One region of the Streptomyces rectiviolaceus genome, then DNA from elsewhere that is predicted to be linked to it. Evidence: predicted binding sites of a transcription regulator. Region 1 holds the regulator's gene; the other holds the start of a gene.
The links. Region 1 encodes HrcA, which represses chaperone genes, less so after heat shock. Its sites were predicted from a motif close to TTNGCACTCNGNNNNNCNGAGTGCNAA; they were not measured.
Positions count from the first base shown of each region.

Region 2: a site for HrcA is predicted at 11,957-11,983, ahead of groL (chaperonin GroEL). Genes of this name have one in related genera too.

Region 1 is NZ_BAAAUG010000148.1:20,697-35,705, forward strand. Features, by position in the region: gene ABD378_RS34005 (AMP-dependent synthetase/ligase) at 1-436, shown strand, start outside; gene ABD378_RS34010 (response regulator) at 487-1,071, opposite strand; gene ABD378_RS34015 (HAMP domain-containing protein) at 1,084-5,181, opposite strand; gene ABD378_RS34020 (SpoIIE family protein phosphatase) at 5,464-7,386, shown strand; gene hemW (radical SAM family heme chaperone HemW) at 7,438-8,670, shown strand; gene ABD378_RS34030 (DUF3097 domain-containing protein) at 8,870-9,700, opposite strand; gene ABD378_RS34035 (MBL fold metallo-hydrolase) at 9,735-10,478, opposite strand; gene hrcA (heat-inducible transcriptional repressor HrcA) at 10,678-11,694, shown strand; gene dnaJ (molecular chaperone DnaJ) at 11,695-12,834, shown strand; gene ABD378_RS34050 (nitronate monooxygenase) at 13,004-14,062, shown strand; gene ABD378_RS34055 (16S rRNA (uracil(1498)-N(3))-methyltransferase) at 14,059-14,817, shown strand; gene ABD378_RS34060 (VOC family protein) at 14,845-15,009, shown strand, end outside.
Region 2 is NZ_BAAAUG010000038.1:108,060-123,068, reverse strand. Features, by position in the region: gene ABD378_RS13095 (ROK family protein) at 1-374, opposite strand, end outside; gene ABD378_RS13090 (SIS domain-containing protein) at 519-1,412, opposite strand; gene ABD378_RS13085 (extracellular solute-binding protein) at 1,635-2,900, shown strand; gene ABD378_RS13080 (DUF3263 domain-containing protein) at 2,911-3,174, shown strand; gene otsB (trehalose-phosphatase) at 3,191-4,042, shown strand; gene ABD378_RS13070 (right-handed parallel beta-helix repeat-containing protein) at 4,030-5,529, opposite strand; gene ABD378_RS13065 (alpha,alpha-trehalose-phosphate synthase (UDP-forming)) at 5,804-7,216, opposite strand; gene ABD378_RS13060 (LAETG motif-containing sortase-dependent surface protein) at 7,311-8,075, opposite strand; gene ABD378_RS13055 (glucosyl-3-phosphoglycerate synthase) at 8,165-9,109, opposite strand; SAM riboswitch class I at 9,278-9,412, shown strand; gene thrC (threonine synthase) at 9,430-10,749, shown strand; gene ABD378_RS13045 (MoaD/ThiS family protein) at 10,837-11,112, shown strand; gene ABD378_RS13040 (cold-shock protein) at 11,537-11,740, shown strand; gene groL (chaperonin GroEL) at 12,111-13,736, shown strand; gene ABD378_RS13030 (esterase/lipase family protein) at 13,834-15,009, opposite strand, start outside.

The DNA of each region.
Region 1 (15,009 bases):
CCGCAAGAAGGACCTGATCAAGACCTCCGGCGGCAAGTACATCGCGCCCGCCGAGGTCGAGGGCCAGTTCAAGGCCGTCTGCCCGTACGTCTCCAACATCCTGGTGCACGGCGCCGACCGGAACTTCTGCACCGCTCTGATCGCGCTCGACGAACCGTCCATCCTGGCCTGGGCCAAGGACAACGGCATGGACGGCAAGAGCTACGCCGACGTGGTCGCGGCGCCGGCGACGGTCGAGCTCATCGAGGGCTATGTGAAGCAGCTCAACGAAGGTCTGCAGCGCTGGCAGACCGTCAAGAAGTTCAAGCTGCTGCCCCGCGATCTGGACATCGAGCACGGCGAGCTGACGCCCAGCCTGAAGCTGAAGCGCCCGGTCGTCGAGCGCGAGTACCAGCACCTGATCGACGAGATGTACGCGGGCTCGCGCGAGGCCTGAGCCTCAAGTCCCGCACGTGGGCGGGGGGTTGGACCCATGGGGCACATGGGTCAGGCGCCCCGCCCGCGCCGCATCTCCCTCACCAGCTCCTCCATGTGCGTCACATGGTGGCGCAGTTCGAGGACGTCCTTGAGGCTGCTGGCCGCCATGTGCGTCTCGATCGCCGAGAGGCGGGCCGCCAGCTCGTCGAACTGCTGCTGCTCGCGCGCCAGGATCTTCTCCAACTGCTGGTTCTTGCGGTGCAGTTCGAGGAAGACGGTGACCTTGGCGCGCAGCACCCAGGGGTCGAACGGTTTGGTCAGATAGTCCGCGGCGCCCGTCGCGTAGCCGCGGAAGGCGTAGCCCGCGTCGTTGTCGGTGCCCGTCAGGAAGATGATGGGCACGTCCTTGGTCTGGTCGAGCCGTTTGATGTTCGACGCGGTCTCGAAGCCGTCCATCCCCGGCATGCGGACGTCCAGGAGGATCACGGCGAAACGTTGGCGCAAGAGCGCCTTCATCGCCTCCTCGCCCGAACGGGCGCGTACCAGCGGTTCGTTCAGTGACCCCAGGACGGCTTCCAGCGCCATCAGATTGTCCTCCATGTCATCGACAAGGAGGATGCTCGCGCGGTTGTCGGTCATGACCTCTGTGCTCATGGTGACAGTGCCTCACTCGATCGTCGGCGGAACCGCGGTCTCCCCTTGAGCGCCTGCCGGTTCCGGTGCAACGGGTTTCTCTGCTGTGGTGGGGGTGTCCGGCTCTGCCGTGCCCTCGCCCTCGGGGGCCAGTAGGGCGCAGGCGACGGTGAGCAGCTGGTCCACGTCCACGGGCTTGGGTACGTAGTCGCTCGCACCCTGTTCGATGGCCTTCTCGCGGTCGCCCGGCATGGCCTTGGCGGTCAGCGCGATGATGGGAAGACCGGTCCAGCGGGGGCTGCGGCGGATGGCGGAAATGGTTTCGTAGCCGTCCATCTCCGGCATCATGATGTCCATCAGGATGAGGTCGGTGTCGGGATTGCGCTCCAGGGTCTCGATGCCTTCACGGCCGTTCTCCGCGTAGAGGACGGGCATGCCGACACGGCTCAGCACATGGGTGAGCGCGAAGACGTTGCGGATGTCGTCGTCCACGATCAGGACGCGGCGCCCGCGCAGTATCCGGCCGGCGGGGCCCTCCCTGTACTCCTCCAGCTTGGTGGGCGTCGGCCAGCTGTCGTTCTGGTCGTGGAAGGTGTGCGGGGTCATGGTGACCCGGTCGTCGTGCGGCTCCGGTGTCGTGAGCGACCTGGTCGCCGCGTACGCCGCGGCGGCGGGTCCGTGTCCGGGGTGCACCACGGGGACGTACAGCGAGAACACGGAGCCCTGGCCCGGGGTGCTCTGCGCGGTGATGCGGCCGCCGAGCAGCCCGGCGATCTCGCGGCTGATGGAGAGGCCGAGGCCGGTGCCGCCGTACTTGCGGTTGGTGGTGCCGTCGGCCTGCTGGAACGCCTCGAAGATGGCCGGGAGTTGATCGGCCGGGATGCCGATGCCGGTGTCCTTGACGGCGAAACAGAGCCGGTCGCCGCCGTCGTGGAGCCGCCGCTCACTGGTGTTGTTGACGCGGCTCACGCGCAGCTCGACGCCGCCGCTCGCGGTGAACTTGACCGCGTTGGACAGGAGGTTGCGCAGGATCTGCTGGAGCCGTTGCTCGTCCGAGAACATCTCGCGCGGCACGTCCTCGCCGACCGACACCTCGAAGGCGAGCCCGCGGTCCAGGGTGAGCGGGCGGAACGTCGCGTGGACGTAGTCGAGGACCTTGATCAGAGGGAGCTTCTTGGGGCGTACGTCCATCCGGCCCGCCTCGATCTTCGACAGGTCCAGGATGTCGTTGATGAGCTGGAGGAGGTCGGAGCCCGAGCGGTGGATCGTGGTCGCGAACTGCACTTCCTGGTCGGAGAGATGGCTGTCCGGGTTGTCGGAGAGCAGCCGGGCCAGGATGAGCAGGGAGTTCAGCGGGGTGCGCAGCTCGTGCGACATGTTGGCGAGGAACTCCGACTTGTACTGCGAGGAGGTGGCCAGGAGCGCCGCCTTCTCCTCCAGTTCGGCGTTCGAGCGCTGCAACTCAGCCTGCTGGAGCTGGAGTTCGTCCGAGCGGTCCTGGAGCTGCGTGGCGAGCCGCTGGGACTCGCTGAGCAGTGATTCCGTACGGGAGTTGGCGATGATCGTGTTGATCGCGACGCCGATGGTGCTCACGAACTGGTCGAAGAACGCCAGGTGCACGTCCGAGAAGCGGGAGAAGGTGGCCAGCTCGATCACGCCGAGGAGCTTGTCCTCGAAGAGGATGGGGATGATCACCAGGCTGGCAGGGACGGCGTCCCCGAGCCCCGAAGTGATCTTGATGTAGTCGGGCGGGACCTCGTCGACCAGGATCCGCTTCTTCTCCAGAGCGGCCTGACGCACCAGGCCGTGCGCGGGCATCGCACCGGTGTCGACGACCGAGCCCTGCGCTGAGCCGTACCCGGCGATGAAGGCGAGCCCCTTGACCGGGGGAGTCTGCAGCGTCGTGGCCTCCCCGGCATCCGGGTCGGCCAGGAAGAAGGCGCCGTACTGCGCGTTCACCAGCGGGGTCAGCTCGCGCAGGATCAGGTCGGCGACCTCCATCAGATCGCGGTGGCCCTGCATCAGACCCGCGAGACGGGCGAGGTTCGACTCCAGCCAGTCCTTGGCGCGGGTGGTCTCACGGAGGTTGGAGACCATGACGTTGATGTTGTTCTTGAGCTCGGAGACCTCGCCACGGGTCTCGACCGTGATGGAGCGGGTCATGTCGCCCTGCGCCACGGCCGACGCGACCTCGGCGATCGCGCGGACCTGCGTGGTGAGGTTCAGGGCCAGCTCGTTCACGTTCGTCGTCAGCCGCTTCCACGTGCCATAGACGCCCTCGACCCTTGCCTGGCCGCCCAGTTGGCCCTCGGAACCAACCTCGCGGGCCACGCGGGTGACCTCGGATGAGAAGGAGGACAGCGTGTCCACCATGGTGTTGATGGTGGTCTTCAGCTCCAGGATCTCGCCGCGCGCGTCCACGTCGATCTTCTTGGAGAGGTCGCCCTGGGCCACCGCCGTCGCGACCTGCGCGATGTTGCGGACCTGCCCCGTGAGGTTGTCGGCCATGTAGTTGACGTTGTCGGTCAGGTCCTTCCACACACCCGATACGCCGAGCACCTGGGCCCGCCCGCCGAGCCTGCCGTCCGTTCCGACCTCGCGGGCCACACGGGTCACCTCGTTCGCGAAGGCGCGCAGCTGCTCCACCATCGTGTTGACGGTGTCCTTCAGCTCCAGGATCTCGCCGCGCGCCGTCACCGTGATCATCTTGGACAGGTCGCCGTTGGCGACGGCCGTGGTGACCTGGGCGATGTTCCGCACCTGTGAGGTGAGGTTCAGCGCCATGAAGTTGACGTTGTCGGTGAGGTCCTTCCATACGCCGGACACGCCACGCACCTGGGCCTGGCCGCCGAGGTTGCCTTCCGTGCCGACCTCGCGGGCGACGCGGGTGACCTCGTCGGCGAACGCGGAGAGCTGGTCCACCATCGTGTTGATGGTCGACTTCAGTTCGAGGATCTCGCCCTTCGCCTCGACCGTGATCTTCTTGCCGAGGTCGCCCTGGGCGACGGCCGTCGACACGAGGGCGATATTGCGCACCTGTGAGGTGAGGTTGTCCGCCATGAAGTTGACGTTGTCGGTGAGGTCCTTCCATACGCCGGACACGCCACGCACCTGAGCCCGGCCGCCCAGATTGCCTTCCGTGCCGACCTCACGGGCCACGCGCGTGACCTCGTCGGCGAACGCGGAGAGCTGGTCCACCATCGTGTTCACCGTCGACTTCAGCTCCAGGATCTCGCCCCGGGCGTCGACGGTGATCTTCTGGCTCAGGTCGCCGTTGGCGACGGCCGTGGTGACCTGGGCGATGTTCCGCACCTGAGAGGTGAGGTTCGACGCCATGAAGTTGACGTTGTCGGTGAGGTCCTTCCATACGCCGGACACACCGCGGGCCTGCGCCCGGCCGCCCAACTGGCCTTCGGTGCCCACCTCGCGGGCCACCCGCGTCACCTCGGCGGCGAACGCGGAGAGCTGCTCGACCATCGTGTTGACGGTCAGCTTCAGTTCGAGCAGCTCGCCCGTCGCCTCGACCGTGACGGTCCGCGTCAGGTCGCCCTGCGCCACCGCCGTCGTCACCAGGGCGATGTCACGCACCTGGGCGGTGAGCCGGGCAGCCATCGTGTTCACGGCCTCCGTCACGTCCCGCCAACTGCCCGACAGGCCACGCACCTTGGCGCGCCCACCGAGCCGCCCCTCCGTGCCGACCTCACGGGCGACGCGGGTGACCTCGCCCGTGAAGAGCGACAACTGGTCGACCATCGTGTTCACCGCGCGGCCCAGACGCCGCAGGTCGCCCCGCAGCTCGCGCGTGCCGTCGTGCAGGTCCACGCGCTGCGTGAGGTCGCCGCCCGCGACCGCGTTCAGGACGCGGGTCGCGTTGGCCGCCGGGGCGACCAGGGAGTCGAGCAGCGAGTTGACGTCCTGGACGCGGGTGGCCCAGCTGCCGTGCCCCGGGCTCGCGCTGAAGCGCTCGTCGAGGTGTCCGTGGCGGATGATCTCCCGGCGTACGCGGGCGAGTTCGCCGTCGAAGTGCAGGGAGCGGTCCATCATCTCGTTGAACACGGAGTGCAGCTCCGCGGTCATGCCGTGGCCGGTCACCGGGACCTTCGTGAAGTCCCCGTCCCGCGCGGACCGCATGGCGGCCAGGAGCGGGCGCAGGTCGGAGATCGCTTCGGGGACGGTCTCCGGGACGGTCTCCGGGGTGATTTCTGGCGTCGCATCCGGAGCATGTCCGTCTGACGGCGCGGGTATCGGAGCTCGTTTCGGGGCCGGAATTCGACCGTAACCGAGCGCGGGCATAGCACTGTTCTCACTCATAGCGGCCCACTTCAGTAACTCGGTGCTTATGGGCGTGGCCAGTCTGTCACTCTGTTCGTGTCGCCTGAGGCGTATTCGACCGAACTGCTCAGGAGCCGAAACGTGGGGTCCATTCCGATGCAACGGGAGACCACTTTCCGTGCGTCCGCCCAGCCGGAGCACCAGCCCGGCCCGCCGGCGGTGGTGTGCACATCGCTGCCCGGGAACCCGATGGCGCCCGCCGCCGCGCGCAAGTTCGTGCGCGCGGCGCTCGCCGACTGGACCGAGCTCGCGGTGCCCGCTGCGGCGGGCGTCACCGACCGTCTCGCGGACGACGCCGTGCTGCTGGTCAGCGAACTCGTCACGAACGCCGTGGTGCACGCGGGCACCACGGTCGAGCTGCTGTGCCGGCTCGACGAGGCGGGCCTGGGGGAGAGCTTCGACACCCTGGTCATCGAGGTCTCCGACCACCATCCCGCCCGCGCGGTCCGCAGCGAGCCCGTGCCCCAGCCGCCCGGCACACCCGAGTACGGCCGGGGTCTCCAGCTCGTCGCGACCCTCTCCGACTCCTGGGGCATCACCTACCGCACCGGCACCAAGACCGTCTGGGCCCGCCTCCCTGTCGAAGGCGTGCAGGCGGTCCAGGAGATCGAGTCGTACGCGAGTGAACAGGCGATGCAGCGAGGGCTGCGCGCCGCCGAGATCCTCGCGCCGCTGCCGAAGCGGATCACGCACGACACGGAGTGGGTCAACCGCGGCGCGCTCACCTTCCTCGCCGAGGCGTCCGATCTGCTCGCCGGGCAGTTCGACGAGGACCTGGTGGCCGCCCTCGCCGGGCAGCTGCTGGTGCCGCGGCTCGCGGACTGGTGCGCGGTATGGCTCGACGACGAGCCGGAGGTCGCACCGCGCGGTGCCGCGGGCGGCGCCCCGGGCAGCCGGCTCGCCCGCGTCTGGCACACCAGTGAGCAGCGGATAGAGGAGCTGCGCCGCAGCCTGGAGAAGGAACCGCCCCGGCTGCCCGAATCGGCGGGCTCCGGTGCCGTCCCCGTGCTGTGGCCCGCCGAGGCGCTGACCGGTGAGGCGACCGGCACGGCCCTGGCGTACCGCCTCATGGCGGGCGGGCGCGCGCTGGGCACGCTCGTCATCGGGCGGGCCGGGACGGTGCGCTTCGCCGACGAAGTCACGGGCCTCATCGAGGACTTCAGCCGCCGCGTCGCGCTGGCCATCGGCGCGGCGCGGCGCTATCAGCGGCAGGCCACCATCAGCCAGGTCCTGCAGCGCGGCCTGCTTCCGAGCTCCGTCGCGGAGATCCCCGGGGTGCACAGCGGTGTGGTGTACGAGCCGCGGGACAAGGGCGGCCCCGGCGGCGACTTCTACGACGTGTTCCAGGCGGGCAAGGGCCGCTGGTGCTTCGCACTCGGCGACGTACAGGGCAAGGGCGTCGAGGCCGCCGTCGTGATCGGCCTCGCCCGGCCGTGGCTGCGGCTGCTCGCCCGCGAGGGGTACGCGGTCGCGGAAGTCCTCGACCGCCTCAACCAGCTCCTCCTCGACGACGCGACGGAGGCGGCGGACGCCGCCGCGGCGGTGGTCGCGGTCGCAGGCGGCCAGGGTCTGCCGCCGGACGGGGCCACTTCCCGCTTCCTCTCCCTCCTCTACGGCGAGCTGGTGCCCATGGACGACGGCGGGGTGCGCTGCACGGTGGCCAGCGCCGGACATCCGCTGCCGCTCCTCCTCTCCCCGGACGGCACGGTCCGCCCGGCGGCCACGCCCCAGCTGCTGCTCGGGGTCGTGGACGACGCGACGTACACGAGCGAGACCTTCGAGCTGCGGACGGGTGACACCCTGCTCTGCGTCACGGACGGGGTGACGGAGCGCCGGGCCGGCCTGCACATGTTCGACGACGGCGACGGTCTCGCGACGGCGTTCGCGGGCTGCGCCGGTCTTGACGCGGCGCTGGTGGCGGAACGGATCAAGAGGCTGGTGCACGAGTTTTCCGATCGGCCGCCGGACGACGATCTGGCGGTGCTCGTGCTGCAGGCGCAGTAGCGGCTTCGCGCGCGGCGTCGGCTTCCTCCGCGGTGCGGGACAATCGAAGGTATGCCTTCCGCACTGCCCGATGGTGAGCCCATGCCCGAGGACGGCGCGCTGCCCGCGTCCGCCCTGCAGGGAGCGGGGGCCCGCCCGCTCGGCTTCTACCTCCACGTCCCGTACTGCGCCACGCGCTGCGGCTACTGCGACTTCAACACCTACACGGCGACCGAGCTGCGCGGCTCCGGCGGCGTGCTCGCCTCACGCGACAACTACGCGGACACCTTGATCGACGAGGTGCGGATGGCGCGGAAGGTCCTCGGGGACGATCCGCGCCCGGTACAGACCGTCTTCGTCGGAGGCGGTACGCCGACGCTCCTCGCCGCGGCCGACCTGGTCCGCATGCTGGCGGCCGTGCGGGAGGAGTTCGGGCTCGCGGACGACGCCGAGATCTCCACCGAGGCGAACCCCGAGTCCGTCGATCCGGCGTACCTGGGCGAACTGCGGGCCGGGGGCTTCAACCGCGTCTCCTTCGGGATGCAGAGCGCCAAGCAGCACGTACTGAAGGTGCTCGACCGTACGCACACCCCCGGGCGGCCCGAGGCATGCGTGGCGGAGGCGCGGGCGGCGGGCTTCGAGCACGTCAACCTCGACCTCATTTACGGCACGCCGGGCGAGACCGACGACGACTGGCGGGCCACGCTTGACGCGGCGATCGGCGCCGGACCCGACCACGTCAGCGCCTACGCCCTGATCGTCGAGGAGGGCACGCAGCTGGCGCGGCGGATTCGGCGGGGTGAGGTGCCGATGACGGACGACGACGTGCACGCGGACCGGTACCTGATCGCCGACGAGGTGCTCGGGGGTGCGGGATTCTCCTGGTACGAGGTGTCCAACTGGGCCACTTCCGATGCCGGGCGGTGCCTGCACAACGAGCTGTACTGGCGGGGGGCCGACTGGTGGGGGGCCGGGCCGGGGGCCCACAGCCATGTCGGGGGCGTGCGGTGGTGGAACGTCAAGCATCCCGGGGCTTACGCGGGGGCGCTGGCCGCTGGGCGCTCGCCTGGTGCTGGGCGGGAGATTCTCGCCTCGGAGGACCGGCGGGTGGAGCGGATCCTGCTGGAGCTGCGGCTGCTTGAGGGGTGTCCGTTGGCGCTGCTGCGTCCTGCGGGGCTCGCCGCTGCGGGGCGGGCGCTTTCCGATGGGCTGCTGGAGGCGGGGCCCTACGGGGAGGGGCGGGCGGTTCTTACTCTGCGGGGGCGGTTGCTGGCGGATGCGGTGGTGCGGGATCTGGTGGACTGATCGGCTGAGGTTCGGGCGGTCCCTGCGGGGCTTTCCCCAATCCCGCCCCTTCCCGAAACTGGGGCTCCGCCCCAGACCCCGGTCCTCAAACGCCGGACGGGCTGAAATGCCGATCTCGGCCGGGCTGGGTGGGCGGGAAAGATCCGGCGCGCAGCGGCGGTGTAGTAGGGGATCAGGGCCCGCGGCCAGTTACGGCGGGCTAGGACTCGCCCCCCGTGACGAAGTCGATCAACTCCTCCACGCGGCCCAGAAGCGCCGGTTCAAGATCCCGGTAGCTGCGCACCGAGCCCAGGATCCGCTGCCACGCGGCCCCCGTGTTCGGGGGCCAGCCGAGCGCCTCACAGACGCCCGTCTTCCAGTCCTGGCCGCGCGGGACCCGGGGCCACGCGGCGATCCCCACCGACGACGGCTTCACCGCCTCCCACACGTCGATGTAGGGGTGCCCCACCACCAGCGCCGAAGACGAACTCACCTGCGCCGCGATCCTCGACTCCTTGGAGCCGGGCACCAAGTGGTCCACCAGGACGCCCAGACGCGCGTCGGGACCGGGGGAGAAGTCGGCCACGATCGCGGGAAGGTCGTCGATGCCCTCCAGGTACTCGACGACCACGCCCTCGATCCGCAGGTCGTCGCCCCACACCCGCTCGACGAGCTCCGCGTCGTGCCGGCCCTCGACGTAGATCCGCCCCGCACGGGCGACCCGGGCCCGCGCCCCCGGCACGGCCACCGAACCGGAGGCGGTGCGTGTGGGGCGTACGGGAGAAGGAGAAGAGGCGGCGGACGGGCGGACGAGTGTGACCGTCCGGCCCTCCAGGGCGAAGCCCCCCGGGGTCATCGGGAAGACGCGGTGCTCGCCGAAGCGGTCCTCCAGGGTCACCGTCGGGCCCTGCGCCGTCTTCTCGCAGCGGATCACCGCCCCGCAGAAGCCGGTGGCAAGCTCCTCCACCACGAGGTCCGCCTCCGCGGCGACCTCCGGCACGGGCTTCGGCTTCTTCCACGGCGGGGTGAGGTCTGCGGAGTACTGGCGCATTCGCATGACGATAAGAGAAAGGGCGTACGACCGGCTACGACACGCCGAAGCGGGCCGCCAGAGTGGCGCGTTGCGCACGGACAAATGCCGCATCGACCACCGCACCGTGCCCCGGCACGTACAGCGCGTCATCCCCGCCCAGGGAGAGGAGCCGGTCGAGCGCCGCCGGCCACTGCTTCGGGACCGCGTCCGCCCCCGCCTGCGGTTCGCCAGACTCCTCGACCAGGTCGCCGCAGAAGACGATCTCCGGAGAGCTGTCCGTGCCGGGAACAAGGACCGCCAGGTCGTGGCCCGAGTGGCCGGGGCCGACGTTCGCGAGCAGGACCTGCACCCCGCCGCCCAGGTCGAGCGTCCACTCCCCGCACACCAAGTGGTGCGGGTGGACGAGCAGGTCGGCGGCCTCCGCGGCGGCGTCCGGGGCGACGCCGTGCCGCACGGCGTCCTCGCGCAGCTCGTCGCGGCCCTTCACGAGGAGTGTGTCGAGGCCGACCGCGCCGTACACCTCCACGCCCGCGAACGCCGCGGCGCCGAGCACATGGTCGAAGTGCGGGTGCGTCAGGGCGAGGTGCGTGACCCGGCGGCCCCCGCCGAGGATGCCCCGTGCCTGGGTGCGCAGCTCCGCCCCCTCGCGCAGGGTCGCCCCCGCCTCGATCATCAGCGCCGATCCGCCGCCGACGACAAGGCCCGCCGTGCAGTCCCAGACGGGGAGGCGCCGCCGCCCCACATGCGGCGCGAGCCGCTCCCAACCCGCCTCGTCCCAAGCCAGTGCCACATCCATAAGCCGACGCTAGCCCCGCACGGGCGGCTTGGCAGCCGCTGCCCCGGCCGTCGTACCGACATAGGGGTCCGGCCCTTGCCGGGGTCGTACCTTGCGGCCGTACACTGGGCGCGGTAATGACTGGCACTCGCCCGTGGGGAGTGCCAGGCGGGGTCGCAGGCAGACAGGTTTCAGGGCAAAAAGGTGGAGGTGTGCGCGGATGCTCAATGAACGCAGGCTCGAAGTGCTGCGCGCCATCGTCCACGACTATGTCGGCACCGAGGAGCCCGTCGGCTCCAAGGCGCTCACCGAGCGGCACAGCCTCGGCGTCTCACCCGCCACGGTCCGCAACGACATGGCGGCGCTCGAGGAGGAAGGGTTCATCGCCCAGCCTCATACGAGTGCGGGGCGCATCCCGACGGACAAGGGGTACCGCCTCTTCGTCGACAAGCTCGCGGGCGTCAAGCCGATGGCGGCGCCGGAGCGCAGGGCCATCCAGAACTTCCTCGACGGCGCCGTCGACCTCGACGACGTCGTGGCGCGCACGGTGCGGCTGCTCGCGCAGCTGACCCGGCAGGTCGCGGTCGTGCAGTATCCGTCCCTCACGCGGTCGACGGTGCGGCACGTGGAGCTGCTCTCGCTGGCCCCCGCCCGCCTGATGCTCGTACTGATCACGGACACGGGCCGGGTCGAGCAGCGCATGATCGACTGCCCCGCGCCCTTCGGCGAGACCTCGCTCGCGGATCTGCGGGCGCGGCTCAACAGCCGGGTCGCGAGCCGCCGCTTCGCGGACGTGCCGCAGCTGGTGCAGGACATGACGGAGTCCTTCGACGCGGAGGACCGGGGCACGGTGGCGACGGTGCTCTCCACACTCCTGGAAACCCTCGTCGAGGAGACCGAAGAGCGGCTGATGATCGGCGGAACGGCCAATCTCACCCGCTTCGGACATGACTTTCCCCTCACCATCAGGCCCGTCCTGGAGGCTCTTGAGGAGCAGGTCGTCCTGCTCAAGTTGCTTGGCGAGGCCACGGATTCGGGCATGACCGTACGGATCGGTCACGAGAACGCCCATGAGGGACTCAGCTCCACTTCCGTGGTCTCCGTCGGCTACGGTTCGGGCAGCGAGGCAGTAGCCAAACTCGGCGTGGTCGGCCCGACCCGCATGGACTATCCGGGAACGATGGGAGCAGTACGCGCAGTGGCACGTTACGTCGGACAGATCCTGGCGGAGTCGTAAGTGGCCACGGACTACTACGCCGTACTAGGCGTGCGCCGCGACGCTTCCCAGGACGAGATCAAGAAGGCCTTCCGGAGGCTGGCGCGTGAGCTTCACCCGGACGTGAATCCGGATCCGAAGACTCAGGAGCGCTTCAAAGAAATCAATGCCGCGTACGAGGTGTTGTCGGACCCGCAGAAGAAGCAGGTCTACGACCTCGGCGGCGACCCGCTGTCCCAGGCGGGCGGCGGCGGTGGCGCGGGCGGTTTCGGAGCCGGTGGCTTCGGCAACTTCTCGGACATCATGGACGCGTTCTTCGGGACGGCGTCGCAGCGTGGCCCCCGGTCGCGCACGCGCCGTGGCCAGGACGCCATGATCCGGCTCGAGATCGACCTGGACGAGGCGGCCTTCGGGACCACCAAGGACATACAGGTCGACACGGCGGTCGTCTGTACGACCTGCAGCGGTGAAGGCGCCGCCCCGGGGACCTCCGCTCAAACGTGTGACATGTGCCGCGGTCGCGGTGAGGTGTCGCAGGTCACGCGGTCCTTCCTCGGCCAGGTCATGACATCGCGGCCGTGCCCGCAGTGCCAGGGCTTCGGCACGGTCGTGCCCACCCCCTGCCCCGAGTGCGCCGGCGACGGCCGCATCCGGTCGCGGCGGACGCTCACCGTGAAGATCCCCGCAGGTGTCGACAACGGCACGCGGATCCAGCTCGCGGGCGAGGGCGAGGTCGGCCCCGGCGGCGGCCCCGCCGGTGACCTGTACGTCGAGATCCACGAGCTGCCGCACGCCGTGTTCCAGCGGCGCGGCGACGACCTGCACTGCACGGTCACCATCCCGATGACGGCCGCGGCTCTGGGCACCAAGGTGCCCCTCGAGACGCTGGACGGCCTGGAAGAGGTCGACATCCGGCCGGGCACGCAGTCCGGTCAGTCGGTGCCGCTGCACGGCAGGGGCATCACGCACCTGCGGGGCGGCGGTCGCGGTGACCTCATCGTGCACGTCGAGGTCCTCACGCCGAGCAAGCTGGACGCGGAGCAGGAGCGGGTCCTTCGGGAGCTGGCGGTGCTGCGGGGCGAGGAGCGGCCCACGGGGCAGTTCCAGCCGGGGCAGCAGGGTCTGTTCTCGCGCCTGAAAGACGCGTTCAACGGCCGCTGAGGTTCTGGTGCTCCGGCACCGGAGGGTTTGCCCTCCGGTGCCGGAGCACTGTTGATTTCTGCGGGGTGCCGGGTGGGTGGCGGGAAAGTCTGTAGCCCGCCGCGGGCGCCCGCGGGCAAGGCGCAAGGGGCGATTCGGCCGCCCGCGCAGGGCATGGCACGATGCGTTTATGTCCTCCGCGCTGACCGATCTCTGTCGCTATCCGATCGTGCAGGCCCCCATGGCGGGCGGCGCCTCGTGCCCCCAGCTCGCCGCGGCCGTGTCCGAGGCCGGGGGGCTCGGGTATCTCGCCGCCGGGTACAAAACCGCCGACGGGATGTACCAGGAGATCAAACAGTTGCGGGGGCTCACGAGCCGGCCGTTCGGCGTGAACCTCTTCATGCCGCAGCCCGAGTACGCCGATGCCGCGGCCGTCGACGTCTACCGCAACCAGCTCGCCGGTGAGGCCGCCTGGTACGAGACGCAGCTCGGTGACCCGGACAGCGGCCGCGACGACGGCTACGACGCCAAGCTCGCGATCCTCGTCGAGGACCCGGTGCCGCTGGTGTCGTTCACCTTCGGGTGCCCCACCCGCGACGTCTTCGACGCCTTCGCGCGAGTCGGCACGATCACCGTCGCCACGGTCACCACGCCCGAAGAGGCGCAGACCGCCCAGTGGTCCGGCGCCGACGCCGTGTGCGTGCAGGGCATCGAGGCGGGCGGCCACCAGGGCACGCACCGCGACAACCCCGAGACGGACGGCGCCGGGCTCGGTCTCCTCTCGCTCATCGCGCAGGTGCGCGACACCGTGCAGATCCCGGTCGTCGCCGCCGGTGGCCTGATGCGTGGCTCGCAGATCGCCGCCGTGCTCGCGGCGGGCGCCGACGCCGCGCAGCTCGGCACGGCCTTCCTGGTCTGCCCCGAGTCGGGCGCGAACGTCCTGCACAAGCAGGCCATGACCAACCCGCTGTTCACCCGGACCGAACTGACCCGCGCCTTCTCCGGCCGCCCCGCTCGCGGCCTGGTCAACCGCTTCATGCGCGAGCACGGCCCCTACGCCCCCGCCGCCTACCCCCAGATCCACCACCTCACCAGCGGCCTGCGCAAGGCCGCAGCCAAGGCCGGTGACGCGCAGGGCATGGCGCTGTGGGCGGGGCAGGGCCACCGCATGGCGCGGGAGCTTCCCGCCGGGCAGCTCGTGGAGGTCCTCGCGGCCGAACTGGCCGAGGCGAAGGGGAGCCAGGCGTGACCGCGCCCGTCTTCGTCGTCGAGACCTTCGAGACCGTCGAGAGCACTGCCGCGGGCGGCGACGGACGCTACGTACTCGATGGTCCCGAAGGGCGCCATGCCGTCTCCGTGAAGCGGCTGCACGCCGGTGAGGACGTCGTCCTGACCGACGGGGCCGGGCGCTGGGCGGACTGCGTCGTCATGGACACCGAGGGCAAGGACCGGCTGATCCTGCGCATGGACTCCGTACAGGAGGAGGCGCCCCAGGAGCCCCGGATCACCGTCGTGCAGGCGCTGCCCAAGGGCGACCGCGGTGAACTCGCCGTCGAGACCATGACGGAGACCGGCGTCGACGCGATCGTGCCCTGGTCCGCGTCCCGTTGCATCACGCAGTGGAAGGGCGAGCGCGGGCTCAAGGCGCTCGGCAAGTGGCGTGCCACGGCACGCGAGGCGGGCAAGCAGTCCCGCCGCGTGCGCTTCCCCGAGGTCGCGGAGGCCGCGTCCACCAAGCAGGTGGCGAAGCTGCTCGCCGCGGCCGACTTCGCCGCTGTCCTGCACGAGGAGGGCAGCGAGCCGCTCGCCACGGCGGATCTGCCGACGGCCGGGCACATCGTCCTCGTGGTCGGCCCCGAGGGCGGCGTCTCCCCGGACGAGCTCGCGGCGTTCGCGGACGCGGGAGCCAAGCCGTACCGCCTGGGGCGTAGCGTGTTGCGTACGTCGACCGCGGGGACGGCGGCGGCCGCGCTGCTCCTGGGGCGCACGGGCCGCTGGTCCTGAACCCCCGCACCGGGTAAGGGGGATGCCGTGGAACTGGCCCAAGTGCGGCTGCTCGTATCGGACTTCAGCGCCTGCTACCACTTCTACGCCGAAATCCTCGGCCTCAAGCCGCAGTCGGGGGCGGTGACAGGGCCGTACGAGAAATTCAGCCCGGCGATCGGCTCCGCGGGGATCGCGCTCCAGGACCGCTCG
Region 2 (15,009 bases), on a different contig from region 1:
ATCCGTCCCTCGGCGAGGCCGCCGGTGCGTACGTCGTGACCGAGGGCCACGGGTACGCCTTCCAGCCTGCGGCTGAGCAGCTCCCGCATGGGGACGTCGCGCCAGCCGAGGTTCGAGGCGTAGACGGCGATGCCGCGCTCGGTGTCGACGATCCCGGGGACCGCGACGCCGGCCGCGGCCGCGGGTTCCCCGAATTCTTTGATCCCGTGGGCGCGGAGGTCGGCGGCGAAGTCGAGGATGGACTCGACCACGGCGTCGGGCCCGCGTTCCCGGCCGGTGGCCCGCCGCGCCTCATGGAGCAGCGCGCCGTCCGCCCCGACCAGGGCGGCCTTCATTCCGGTGCCGCCCACATCGAGGGCGATGACGTGTCTCACGGGGGACAGTCTCGCGCGTCGGCCGCGAGAGGTCTAGTCCACTTCGGGTAATCGCCGGTCTGCTCCGGTGGGTGGGTGACCCTAAACCGCCGCTTCGCGGCGGATGTCTCCCACCCACCCACCCGTCTGCCCCGCAGTACCCGACTAGCCCAGGATGACGCTCCGCGTCAGGTTCCGGGGTCGGTCCGGGTCGAAGCCCCGCGCCTCCGCGAGGGCCACGGCAAGGCGCTGGGCGCGGATCAGGTCAGCGAGAGGATCCGCCTCCTCGCGAGCGACAAGCTCACCGCCGACGCGAGCCACATCACCGGCCAACCCCTCCGGCAGCACCCCGAACATCCACGCCACCCGGCCGGGCCCGGTGATGGAGATCGGCCCGTGGCGGTACTCCATCGCCGGGTACGACTCCGTCCACGCCCCCGCCGCCTCCCGCATCTTCAGCGCGGCCTCGAGGGCGAGCCCGTACGTCCAGCCGCGACCCAGGAACGTCCACTGCTCAGCGGCCAAGACCGCCGGAGGCAACGGTTCCGACACCGCGAGCTCCGCGTCGACCGCCGCCTCGGCGACCGACTTCACGCCGGGGATGTCACCGAGCCCGGCCCGCAGGAAGGCGAGGGCGGTCGTCGCGAACCGGGTCTGGACGACCGACTGCTCGTCCGCCCAGTCCAGGACCGCCACCGAGTCGGCCGCGTCCATGACCGGCGTCTTCGGGTCGGCGGTCAGGGCCGTGGTCGGTACCACGCCCTTCAGCTCGCCGAGCAGCTCCAGGACCTCCGTCGTCGTACCCGACCGGGTGATGGCGACCACCCGGTCGTACTTCCGCCCCGCGGGGAACTCCGATGACGCGAACGCGTCCGTCTCGCCCTGCCCGGCGGCCTCGCGCAGCGCCGCGTACGCGATGGCCATGAACCACGACGTCCCGCACCCGGTGACGGCCACCCGCTCGCCCGGCTCCGGCAGTCCGTCGAAGGTGAGAGCGGCATCGGCCGCCCGGTGCCAGCAGGCGGGCTGGGTTGCTATCTCTGTTGCGGTACGCGACATGCGTCAAGGCTCCTTGCCAGTGCGGAACTTCACGACGTGCTCGCCGACACTCGGTCGACACTCAAGGGAACGTGACGTGCTTAGCAGCAGCTCGACCCCCACGGCAATGGTGGGACGTCAGTAGTACGCCGTTGCACAAGCGATACTGAGGTGGTGTAGACCTTGCGTCCATACGCGAGGGAAAATCGCAGTTCACATAGATCTTCGAGGGTGGGAACAGCTGTGCAGCGGCGCGCGACAGGACTGACCGCGGCGATAGCCGCACTGGGCATGGCGGCGGTACTCGCCGGCTGCGGTGGTCCCGGCGATTCAGGCGACGTCACCCTCAAGCTGGTGGCCGCCGACTACGGCGACTCCAAGGCCAACAGCTCCCAGAAGTACTGGGACAAACTCGCCAAGAAGTTCGAGGCCGAGAACCCCGGCATCAAGGTCGACGTCAGCGTCTACTCCTGGACCGACGTGGACCGCAAGGTCAAGGAGATGGTCAAGGCGGGCGACGCCCCCGACCTGGCCCAGATCGGCGCGTACGCCGACTATGCCGCGCGGGACAAGCTGTACCGCACCGAGGACCTGGTCTCCATCTCCACCCAGGCCGACTTCATGGCTCCCCTCGCCGAGGCGGGCGAGGTCAAGCGCGTCCAGTACGGCATGCCGTTCGCCTCCTCCACGCGCCTGCTCTTCTACAACGAGAAGATCTTCAAGGACGCAGGACTCACCCCGCCGCAGAGCTGGACCGACCTGGCGGCCGACGCCAAGGCGCTCAAGGCGCGCGGCGTGAAGATCCCCTACGCCCTGCCGCTCGGCAAGGAAGAGGCGCAGGCCGAGACGATGCAGTGGCTGCTCAGCGGTGGCGGCGGCTACACCGACAACGTCGGCACGTACGACATCGACTCCACGCAGAACGTGAAGACCTTCACCTGGCTGAAGGACGAGCTCGTCGGCAAGGGCCTGACGGGCGCCACGCCCCCCGCCAAGCTCGACCGCGCCGAGGCCTTCGCCGCCTTCACGCGCGGCGACGTGGGCATGCTCAACGGCCATCCCACGCTGATGCAGATGGCCGCGAAGAAGGGCGTGAAGTACGGCATGGTGCCGATGCCCGGCGTGAACGGCCACGCCCAGTCCACGATGGGCGTCGCCGACTGGATGATGGCCTTCAAGCAGAAGGGCCACCGCGAGGAGATCGGCAAGTTCCTCGACTTCGCCTACAGCACGAAGAACGTCCTGGACTTCTCGCGCGAGTACGACCTGCTGCCCGTGACGAACTCCGCCGCCGAGGAGATGACGGGCAACAAGAACGACAAGGCGCTCGCCGAGTTCCTTGACGAGCTGCCCACGTCGCAGCTGTACCCGGTGGGCAAGACGTCCTGGGCGCAGGTCTCCGTCGACGTCAAGAAGTACATCGGCAAGGCCGTCGACACGAACGGCAATCCGGCGTCGATCCTCAGCCAGCTCCAGACCAAGGCGGCGACCGAGGAGAACGCGGAATAGCGTGTCGGGCATGACCGATGCCACGGAAGACGACGCGTTCCCCGACACCGGGCTCTCCGAGCGCGACCGCGCGATCCTCGCCCTGGAGCGCCGCGACTGGGTGACAGGTCCCGGCGCGAAGGAGCGGGCCGTGCGCGAGCAGCTCGGCCTGGTGCCGGTCCGCTACTACCAGCTCCTGAACGCCCTGCTCGACGACCCCCGCGCCCTCGCGCACGATCCGGTGACCGTCAACCGGCTTCGGCGGGTTAGGGAGTCCCGGCGCGGGGAGCGTTGAGCGTAGGGTCTGGCCCATGGGTGACCTTGAGTACTCTGCCGAGCTGCCCGAGCCCGTGACCCCCGCGGGGCGCGAGGGCCTCGCCGCGCTCCTCGCGCGCCCCGGCAAGGCCGTGATCGCGCTCGACTTCGACGGCACGCTCGCGCCGATCGTGGCCGACCCCGAACACGCCCGCGCCCACCCGGGCGCCGTCCCGGCCCTCTCCGCGCTCGCGCCGAAGGTGCTGTCCGTCGCCGTCGTCACCGGGCGCCCCGCGGGCGTGGCGGTGCGCTACGGCGGCCTCGCGGGTGTCCAGGGCCTCGAACACCTCGTCGTGCTCGGGCACTACGGCGCCGAGCGCTGGGACGCCGTCTCCTCCACCGTGCACGCGGCCGAGCCGCACCCCGGCGTGGCGTCCGTGCGCGCCGAACTGCCCGGCTTCCTGGACACGATCGGCGCCTGGCGCGGCACGTGGATAGAGGAGAAAGGCCGCGCGGTCGCGGTCCACACCCGCCGCGCACGCGACCCGCAGGCCGCCTTCGAGGCCCTGCGCGAGCCGCTCGCCGAACTCGCTTCCCGCCACGGCCTGATCGTCGAACCGGGCCGTCTGGTCCTGGAGTTGCGCCCCCCGGGCATGGACAAGGGCGTGGCCCTCGCCGACTACGTACGCGAAGTGGGCGCCGAAACCGTCCTGTACGCGGGCGACGACCTGGGCGACCTGCCCGCCTTCGCGGCCGTGGAGAAGCTCCGCTCGGACCAGGTGCGGGGCCTGCTCGTGTGCAGCGGCAGCGCGGAGGTCGCGGAACTGGCCGAGCGGGCCGACCTGGTGGTGGAAGGACCGCAGGGCGTAGTGGAGCTACTCGGGGCGATCGCCGCTCAACTGGACTGATCAGCACCGAGGTTGGGCGGGTCGGGGATCGGATTCCCGAAGTAGTCGCGGGTGGTCCCGTCGTCGACCGCCGTGCCCTGACCGCGAGCCGGTGAGCCGGGCTTCAGGCGTACGTCGCCGGGGGCGCCGGGGGTGCGGGAAAGGAAGCGCGGGTCGGCGTTGACGCCGGTGGTGTCGCGGGGCTGCGAGGTGCGCCAGTACAGGTTGTTGCTGAAGGTGCTGACGGTGTCCTTGATGGGGGATCCGGCACCGGGCGCGCCCACAAAGATGTTGTCGCGGAAGGTGACGCCGGTGGGCCCGTTGTTGGAGACGATGGCGGTGTCGGCGCGATGCGTGACCACGGTGTTCCGATAGACCTGCGTATCGGTCGCGGCCCCGCAGACGACGGAGATCACCGCGTACGGAGAGGCCGTGTTCCGGTCGTTGACGCTGATGTTGTCGTGGATGCGATTGCCGTCGCTGACCTTCCCCTCCCCATTGCAGACGAGCAGGAATCCGCCCTCGTTGTCGTGGCTGTAGTTGTAGCGGTAGGTGTTGCGCAGGTTCCCGCCGTCGATGTCGTACGCCATCGAGTCACGCGTCCCGTGGCCACCGGTGACCTCGTTGTACTGGTAGAGCGCGTCCTGCGACTCCCAGGCCCAGATCCCGGCGTTGTAGCCCGCCGAGCGCATGTTGAAGCCGTCCACGTAGTTGTGCTCGACGCGGGCCTTGCGGGTCTCATGGATGACGATGCCGTCGCCGCCGACGTCGTACGCCTTGTTCCGTACGAACTCCACGCCGCTGGAGAGGAGTTCGGCGTCGGCGTCCGTCCCGCTGCCCCAGGTCGACATGGTGCCGATGCCGGTGCGGTCGACGCGGCGGACGGTGGAGTCCTCGACGCGGAGTCCATGGAAACGGGTGGGGGTCTTGGTCCCCTGCACGACGAAGAGGATCCCGCCGGAGGGGTCCGGGTCCTTGAAGTCGGCGCCGTTCACGTCGTGGACGTCGACTCCGTCGACGAGGAAGTGGTCGGCGACGCCGTAATCGGTGAGCTGGACGTAGAGCCCTGCTCGGCGTTCGGTGGTGGTGGCGGGCCCGGTGTTGGAGAGATCGAGGTTCCGGATCTCCCACTGCTCGGTGTCGACGAGATGCAGGGCGGCGCGGGCGCCGTTCGCCTCGATGTGCGGCTTGGCGGCCTTCTTGCTTCCGTAGGCGTCGATCAGCACGGGGGCGCCGGCCGCACCCGCACCTTTGGGAGCCAGCACCCCCGTGCAGCTTGTGCCGCGCCGCAGCAGGAGTTTCTCGCCGGGGGCGTAGGTGTGGGCACTTGCCTTCTCCAGGCTGCGCCAGGCGGTTCCTCCGGTGGTCCCGGCCGCGGAGTCGTCGCCTCTTTCGCAGTCGACGTAGTACGTCGCCGCGTTGGCGGCGGCGCCGGGCGCGGCCGTGGCCGTTGCCCCTGCCAGGGCCAGGGCGGTGAGGGCCACGATGCTTGTGCGGCGTAGGGGCATGCGGGGAAGGTAGCGACCTGTGCGGTCAGCGGCCCATGGACAAACGTGGCCTGAGGTTGGACGGATATTTTCCCCAACCCCGCCCCTTCCCGAAAACTCGCTGGGCGCGAGGGCCTACCTGGGGCTCCGCCCGCCCCAGACCCCGTACAAGATGTCCTCAATCGCCGGACGGGCTGAGAATTCACCTCCGGCCCGGGGAGATCTTTCAGCCGTCCGGCGTTTGAGGACGCCCCGGCGCAGCCGGTTTTCGGGAAGGGGTGGGGTTGGGGAAAAATCAGGCCTGCAGCGCCCGCAGCTGGTCCAGGAACCACTGGGCCGGGGGAAGAGCCGTAGCCGCCGCAGCGAGCCGCTTGGTTCGTTCCGCCCGCTCCTCGAGCGGCATCATCAGCCCCGCGTACAGAGCCGAAGCAGTGCCCGTCACGTCATACGGGTTCACCACCACCGCATCCTCGCCCAACTCCTCACACGCCCCCGCCTCCCGCGAAAGCACCAGCACGCACCCCTCGTCGGAGACGACAGGCACCTCCTTGGCCACGAGGTTCATCCCGTCCCGGATGGGGTTCACCAGAGCCACGTCCGCCAAGCGGTACGCCGCAAGCGACCGCGCGAAGTCGTCCTTCACGTGCAGCACGACCGGGGTCCAACCCTCCACCCCGTACTCGGAGTTGATCTCGTCGGCGAGCGCCTGCACGGACGCCGTGTAGTCGCGGTACACCGCGAGGTCCTGCCGCGACGGGTAGGCGAAGGCCACGTGCACCACCCGCTCCCGCCACTCCGGCCGGGACGCGAGCAGCTCCCGGTACGCAAGGAGTCCCCGCACGATGTTCTTCGACAGCTCGGTCCGGTCGACGCGGACGATCACCTTCCGGTCGCCCCCGCCCCCCACCTGCTCCCGCAGCGCGACAAGACGCTCCTCCACATCCGCCCGCCGCGACCGCTCCCGCAGGAAATCCGCGTCGGCCCCGAGCCCGTGCACCCCGATCCGCGTCCCCGACGTACCGCCGAGGACCGCGACGCAGCACTCCGTGAACGCGTCCGCCCACCGACCCGTCAGGAACGCCGCACGGTCGGCCCCCAGGATGCCGCGGAGCAGTTGCTCCGCGACGTCGTCCGGCAGCATCCGGAAGTAGTCCACCGGCGCCCACGGCGTGTGCGAGAAGTGGCCGATGCGGAGGTCGGGGCGCAGTTCACGGAGCATCCCCGGCACCAGCGCCAGGTGGTAGTCCTGGACGAGGACCGCCGCGCCCGGCGCGGCGCTCTGGGCGAGCGCGTCGGCGAAGGCCCGGTTGTAGGTCTCGTACGACGCCCACTGCGCCCGGAACTCCGGTCCGAAGGCCGGTTCGAGCGGCGTCTGGTAGAGCATGTGGTGGACGAACCACAGCACCGAGTTCGCGATCCCGTTGTACGCGTCGGTGTGCACCCCCTCGTGCGAGCCGGCGTCGATGTCGAGCATCCGGACTCCGGGCTCGCCCACCCCGCGCCGCACGGCCTCCCGGTCGCCGTCCCCCAGCGCCGCGCAGACCCACAGGGCGGCGCCGGTCTCGGACTCGCCGATCGCGCTGAGCCCGGAGACGAGCCCTCCGCCGCCCCGCTTGGCCGTCAGTTCGCCGTTCTCCTCCAGGGCGTATGTGACGGGGCCGCGGTTGGACGCGACGAGGACCTGTGCGGCGGCGTGCTCGGAGACCATGTGCCGAACCTAGCCCTTCGGGGGAGAGCTCAAACGTACGGCCGGACCCGTTGCGGGCCCGGCCGTATACGTTCAGGTGCCTGCGTCCGTGCGTCTAGTCGCGCCTGCTCCTTGCCGCCGCCACCGCGAGCGCGCCCAGTGCGCACAGCGCGATCGCGAGGCCCGCGTACAGCATCGTGTCCGAGTTGCTGCCCGTCTCGGCCAGCTGCCCCGGACCGTCCGCGCGTCCCACGGGGCCGCTCCGCGGTTCCTGCGGGGCGGGCCGTGCCTGCACCCGCTGAGCGAGGACCGCCGAGGTGCACGGGTCGTCGCCGCCCGGGGCGGATCTGGGGCAGTTGCTGCCGGGTGCCGTCACGGTGCTGACCCTGACCTGGCCCGCCGTGCAGGAGACCTTCACCTGCTGGGTGACGGTGACCTCGCCGTGCGGGCGGACGTCGCCCTTCCAGACGTACTTCGAACCCTGCTCGGTGACCGTCCCGCTGCTCGCGACGGGCTTCGAGCCGGGCGTCACCTGCCAGGACGCGGTGGCTCCGGTGCGCGTGCTGCCCGAGGGGTTCTTGATGGTGATGGTGTTCTTGACGCTGCTGCACACCGGCGCGGCCCGCTGTGCGGGCACGTTGGTGATCTTGACCGGTGGCTGCTTCCGCTCTTTTTCCTTGGCCTCGCCGTCCGCGGCGGTGGCGCAGCGCGCCGCCCTGTCCGCGGGCGTCGTCGGGCAGCCCATGACCGTGTTGCCGGTGGTCCTGAAGTCGCCGTACGGCGATTCGTCGTAGCGCTTGGCGAAGGGCTCGATCACATCCGCGGCGGCGGGCACGGCCGCGGCGCCGAGCGCCCCGGCCGCGAGGCCTGCCGTGGCCATGGCCACGCCACCGATGCGTCGCGCGCTTCCCATTACCTGTCTGACCCACATAAGTGGGAAATGTAGACAAAACGCCCGGCCTTGGGTGGTTACGCCACGCGGCGGGCCGCGTACTCCGCGATGTCGGCCATCGGCGGCCGCTCCTCCGTGTCCACCGCATGGGTGCGCGGCTCGAACCCTTGCTCGCCCCGTTCGAACTGCGTGAGCTCGGGGCGTACGAGATGGCCGCGCGCGAGCCGCAGCTGCGCCGTCCGGTAGATCGCCGCGGCCATCCGGCCAAGGGCCTGCCCGTCCTGGTGCCGGTGCTTGCGCACACCGACGTCCACCTGCGCGAGCGCGTCCAGGCCCACGGTGTGCAGCGCGTCGACGAGCAGGCCCAGCTCCACTCCGTAGCCGACGGGGAACGGCAGCCGCTCCAGGAGGGACCTGCGCGCCGCGTACTCGCCGCCCAACGGCTGGACGAATCCGGCCAGTTGGGGCCAGTGCATATTGAGCAGCGGGCGCGCCATCAGCTCGGTGACCCGGCCGCCCTGACCTGCGGTCCCGGCCAGCGGGCGGTCGTACATCGCCTTCACGAAGGCCACGTCGGGCTCGGTCAGGAGCGGGCCCACGATCCCGGTGACGAAGTCCGCCGAGAACTCCTTCAGGTCCGCGTCGACGAACGCGACGATGTCACCGCCGGTCACCAGGAGCGAGCGCCACAGGACCTCGCCCTTGCCGGGCACCGCCGGGATGCGCGGCAGGATCTCGTCCCGGTGCACGACCCGGGCGCCTGCCTCCCGCGCCACCTCGGCCGTGCGGTCCTTCGAGCCGGAGTCGATCACCACGAGCTCGTCGACGAGCGAGGCCTTCTCGACCAGCTCACGGCGGATCTCGGCGACGATCTCGCCGACCGTCTCCTCCTCGTCGAGCGCGGGCAGGACGACACTCACCGAGGCCCCGGACGCTCGTTTGGCGGCGACGAGTGCGCTGAGCGGACGGTCGGCAACGGACCAGGAACGCCTGGTCAGCCAGCGCTCGGCCTCTTCCAGCACGGGTGGCTCCTCCTGTGTGTGGCCTACATGTGATCCATCTCGCGGTTCGGACGACTATCTCAAGGGTCCAGGCCGTCGGTTACAGTCTTGAACAACGCGGATGACCATCGCATGTCGGGGGTCATCGCGTAACAAATGCCCGGGGCCCATGAATCCCCGGCGCCATACCGCTCATCCAGAGGGGCAGAGGGATACGGCCCGTTGAAGCCCCGGCAACCATCCCGCCGACCGCGCACGCGAGGTCTCGGTGGGGAAGGTGCCAATTCCGTCTCGTGACGAGATGCGTCACGGGGAAGATGAGGAGAAAGGGCCTCGCCTCCATGGCTGCGCAGACTGTCGAAACGAACGACACCACCCCCTCCACCTCGGCTGCTGACCGGGGATCCGTGGACCTCGGCCCCGCATCGGGCCTCTCCTGCCGCGAGTGCGGCGAGCTCTACGCCCTTGGCCCGATCTTCGCCTGCGAGGCCTGTTTCGGCCCGCTCGAAGTCGCGTACGACCTGCCGACCGGTGACCCCGAGGCGCTGAGGAAGCAGATCGAGTCCGGCCCCGACAACATCTGGCGCTACGCGCCCCTGCTGCCCGTCCCGGCGGACGTGGCCGAGAAGCCGAACATCAACCCCGGCTGGACCAAGCTCGTCAAGGCCGACAACCTCGCCCGTGAACTCGGCGTCGAGCAGGGCAAGTTGTTCGTCAAGGACGACTCCGGCAACCCCACGCACTCCTTCAAGGACCGCGTCGTGGCGCAGGCCATCGAGGCGGCGCGTGCTTTTGGATTCACGACGTTGTCGTGCTCCTCCACCGGCAACCTCGCGGGCGCCGTCGGTGCCGCAGCCGCCCGCGCCGGCTTCCGCTCCTGCGTGTTCATCCCGCACGACCTGGAGCAGGGCAAGGTCGTCATGGCCGCGGTCTACGGCGGCGAGCTCGTCGGCATCGAGGGCAACTACGACGACGTGAACCGCTTCTGCTCCGAGCTCATCGGCGACCCGCTCGGCGAGGGCTGGGGCTTCGTGAACGTGAACCTGCGGCCGTACTACGGCGAGGGTTCCAAGACCCTCGCGTACGAGATCTGCGAGCAGCTGGGGTGGGTCCTTCCCGACCAGCTGGTCATCCCGATCGCATCGGGCTCGCAGCTCACGAAGATCGACAAGGGCCTGAAGGAGCTCATCAAGCTGGGTCTCGTCGAGGACAAGCCTTACAAGATCTTCGGCGCGCAGGCCGAGGGCTGCTCCCCGGTGTCGACCGCCTTCAAGGCGGGCCACGACGTCGTGCGCCCCCAGAAGCCGGACACCATCGCCAAGTCGCTCGCCATCGGCAACCCCGCCGACGGGCCGTACGTCCTGGACATCGCGCGCCGCACGGGCGGTGCGGTGGAGGACGTGAACGACGAGCAGGTCGTGGACGCGATCAAGCTGCTCGCCCGGAGTGAGGGGATCTTCGCGGAGACCGCCGGTGGTGTGACGGTCGGCGTCACCAAGAAGCTGATCGAGGCGGGGCTCATTGATCCCTCCCTCACCACGGTCGTGTTGAACACGGGTGACGGTCTCAAGACCCTGGACGCTGTTGCCGAGACGTCTCAGGCGACCGCGACCATTCGCCCCAGCCTGGATGCGTTCCGCGCCGCTGGGCTTGCAGGCTGAGCTTGCTCGTTTACCTGCGGACCGTTGTGGCTGGTCGCGCAGTTCCCCGCGCCCCTGAAGGGGCCCCACGCACCCCGAGGTGAATTCATGAGCGTCAACGTCCGCATTCCCACCATTCTTCGCACCTACACCGGCGGTCAGTCCGAGGTTGCCGCCGAGGGGGCGACCCTCTCCGAGGTCATCGCCGACCTGGAGGCCAAGCACGCCGGTATCGCGGCCCGTGTCCTGGACGACCAGGGCAAGCTGCGGCGCTTCGTGAACGTGTACGTGAACGACGACGACGTCCGCTTCGAGCAGGGTCTTGAGACCGCGACGCCGGACGGTGCCGGGGTGTCGATCATTCCCGCCGTCGCCGGTGGTTGATCCTTTAAAGAAACACCCTGCGTAATCATGATTGCCCCCTCCGCGAGAGAAGCGGAGGGGGCAATTCCATGTGGTTGAGCGCGGTACAGTTGGGAAGCGAGCTTCCCCGTTTGTGCCGAGCGCATATACGAAGTCGCCCTGAGGGCGACAAGAAGTAGCCAAAGTGCACTGCCCATTTGCCCCTCCCGTGGCATTTGTCTGGCCCGACTTGCCCTGAACTCCGGCGAATTCTCCGCATATTACCGATCAGGCGTGCCCAGAATTCTCGTCCGATTGACCTGTTGCAGAGGGCAGTTGGACAGATACATTCAGCCGCGGTCGACGCGTTCCGGCGCACGCCTCCACAACCCATTGGGGGGGTGAGGTCTGACCCGGGTCCGCGAAGTGCGGGTCCGTGCAAGGGCCAGTAATAGGGGAGTTAGGCATGGCTCAGGGCACCGTCAAGTGGTTCAACGCGGAGAAGGGGTACGGCTTCATCGCGGTCGACGGTGGTGCGGATGTTTTCGTCCACTACAGCGCGATTCAGATGGACGGCTACCGCACCCTTGAAGAAGGTCAGCGAGTGGAGTTCGAGATCTCGCAGGGCCAGAAGGGTCCGCAGGCGGACATGGTCAAGCTCGCCGTCTGATCTCGGCGCGATCGGCCAGCGACTTAGCGAGTGACGAGGGGCCCGTATCCCGACAGGGGTACGGGCCCCTCGTATGTCCGGCCGCATCCCGCCCCGTCCCGCCGCCCCGTCCCGCCGCATCGTCCCGTCGTGCGGGCCTGGGCGCGCGCCCCCTCGTGCGTCTGGGATCCGTGAGAGGCGCTTGCACTCGTAGGGGTCGAGTGCTAATCATTGGGCTTAGCACTCTCCCAGTGAGAGTGACAGAACTTGGATCGGGTCGGTGAGGCCCGCAGGCCGGGTGGGGCAAGGAACCACACGGTTTGCAGGCCGTCCGTCGCGGGCACTGGCGCGATCCGGAGCATGCCACCCCTGTCCGGGAGGACCACTTCACATGGCCAAGATCATCGCGTTCGACGAGGAGGCACGGCGCGGCCTCGAGCGCGGCATGAACCAGCTCGCCGACGCCGTCAAGGTGACCCTGGGCCCCAAGGGTCGCAACGTCGTCCTCGAGAAGAAGTGGGGTGCCCCCACGATCACCAACGATGGTGTTTCCATCGCCAAGGAGATCGAGCTCGAGGACCCGTACGAGAAGATCGGCGCCGAGCTGGTCAAGGAGGTCGCGAAGAAGACGGACGACGTCGCCGGTGACGGCACGACGACCGCGACCGTCCTGGCGCAGGCGCTGGTCCGCGAGGGCCTGCGCAACGTAGCCGCCGGTGCCAACCCGATGGCCCTCAAGCGTGGCATCGAGAAGGCCGTCGAGGCCGTCTCGGGCGCCCTGCTCGAGCAGGCCGTCGACGTGGAGACCAAGGAGCAGATCGCTTCCACGGCCTCCATCTCCGCCGCCGACACCCAGATCGGCGAGCTCATCGCCGAGGCGATGGACAAGGTCGGCAAGGAAGGCGTCATCACCGTCGAGGAGTCGCAGACCTTCGGGCTCGAGCTTGAGCTCACCGAGGGCATGCGCTTCGACAAGGGCTACATCTCGGCGTACTTCGCCACCGACATGGAGCGTATGGAGGCGTCGCTCGACGACCCGTACATCCTGATCGTCAACTCGAAGATCTCGAACGTGAAGGACCTCCTTCCGCTCCTCGAGAAGGTCATGCAGTCCGGCAAGCCGCTGCTGATCATCGCCGAGGACGTCGAGGGCGAGGCCCTGTCGACCCTGGTCGTCAACAAGATTCGTGGCACCTTCAAGTCCGTCGCCGTCAAGGCCCCGGGCTTCGGTGACCGCCGCAAGGCCATGCTCGGCGACATCGCCATCCTCACCGGTGGCACCGTCATCTCCGAGGAGGTCGGCCTCAAGCTGGAGAACGCCGGTCTCGACCTGCTCGGCCGTGCCCGCAAGGTCGTCATCACCAAGGACGAGACCACGATCGTCGACGGCTCCGGTGAGAGCGACCAGGTCCAGGGTCGCGTCAACCAGATCCGCGCCGAGATCGAGAACTCGGACAGCGACTACGACCGCGAGAAGCTGCAGGAGCGCCTGGCGAAGCTCGCCGGCGGTGTTGCGGTCATCAAGGCCGGTGCCGCGACCGAGGTCGAGCTCAAGGAGCGCAAGCACCGCATCGAGGACGCCGTTCGCAACGCGAAGGCGGCCGTCGAAGAGGGCATCGTCGCCGGTGGTGGCGTGGCCCTCATCCAGGCCGCCTCTGTCTTCGAGAAGCTTGAGCTCGAGGGCGACGAGGCCACCGGTGCCGCCGCTGTGAAGCTGGCCCTGGAGGCCCCGCTGAAGCAGATCGCGGTCAACGCCGGCCTCGAGGGTGGCGTCATCGTCGAGAAGGTGCGCAACCTGCCCATCGGCCACGGCCTGAACGCCGCGACCGGTGAGTACGTCGACATGATCGCCGAGGGCATCCTCGACCCGGCGAAGGTCACGCGCTCTGCCCTGCAGAACGCCGCGTCCATCGCCGCGCTGTTCCTCACCACCGAGGCCGTCATCGCCGACAAGCCGGAGAAGGCGGGCGCTGCCCCGGCCGGCGGCGGCATGCCGGGCGGTGACATGGACTTCTGATCGACCTCTGGTTGATCTACGTCCCGTACGTACCGAGGGCGGCACTCCTTCTCACGAAGGGGTGCCGCCCTCGGGCGTTTCCGGAGCGATGCGGGCGCTACGGCAGGCGGGCCATGATCCAGGTGCAGAGTTCCTCGGTGACGAGGGTGTGGCCCTCGTTGTGGGTGGAGCAGAGGTACTCGTCCAGGTCGCTGTCCTCGGAGTCCTCCGGGAACGGGTCGTACAGCTTCTCGTGGGTGTCGATGTCGCGCAGGGCGACCGCGCTGACGGCGGGCACGAAGCAGTGCTCGCGGATCTCGGCCTCCGAGCCGAGGCCGATGAACGCGGGGATCTTGTTCAGCTCGTCGGCGAGGATGCCGAAGCCCTCCAGGGTGCCGCCGGGTGCGCCGTCGATCTCGGGCATGCCCGAGGTGCGGATCTGCGGCTTGCGCAGGGTCACCACCCGTAGCTGCGCGACGAGTTGGTCATTGCCCGCGGGCTGCGTGTAGAGGTGGGTGCCGGTGATGGCCAGGCCCTTGCCGCGGAACGCCCGCTCGCCGGGGGCGATGCCGTTGCCCACGCCGCTGCGTACGCCGTTGGCGACGCCGATCTTCTTCGGCCGCATCGGCCAGCCGCCGACCCGCTCCAGCTCGGCGAGGAACTCGATGCGCTGCTTGTCGGTCTCGGGGGTGTCGTCCCATTCGGAGATGTGCTGCCACAGGAGCTGGCGCGCGGCCGGGCTGTTCATCTGGTTCGAGAAGGCGGCGTTGAGGCGCCGGATGTAGTGCGCGAAGGACTGCAGCGCGATCGGGATCCAGGCGCCGCGGTGCGGGCTGTCGAAGGAGAAGTAGAGCGCGGTCTGGTGGTCGATCTTCTCGTGCTCCATCTTGGCCAGCGCGTACCGCGCGACCAGACCGCCCATGCTGAACCCGCCGACGGTCAGCGGGTGGTCGCCGATACGCCGCGCGATCGCTTCCAGGACGGCGGACCTGACGACCTTGGCGTTGTCCAGGATCGAGGCGCTGCGCTCGTCGAAGCCGAGCAGGACGACGTCGTACCCGCGCTGCCGCAGCTCGCTGATGAACGGGTACGGCCCCCGCTCCAGGATCTCCCACGAGAAGTCCAGTTCACTGGGCCCGGTGTTGAAGCCGTCGCCGATGATCACCGGCTTGGCGAGCCCGTGCTTGGAGTTGGCGAGGTAGACCCAGGCCCTGCCTTCCGGCAGCGTCCACTCATCGTCAGGGGTGGGCGCCGCTTCGGGGATCTCCCGGGGGCCGGGCGCCAGCGTGATGTG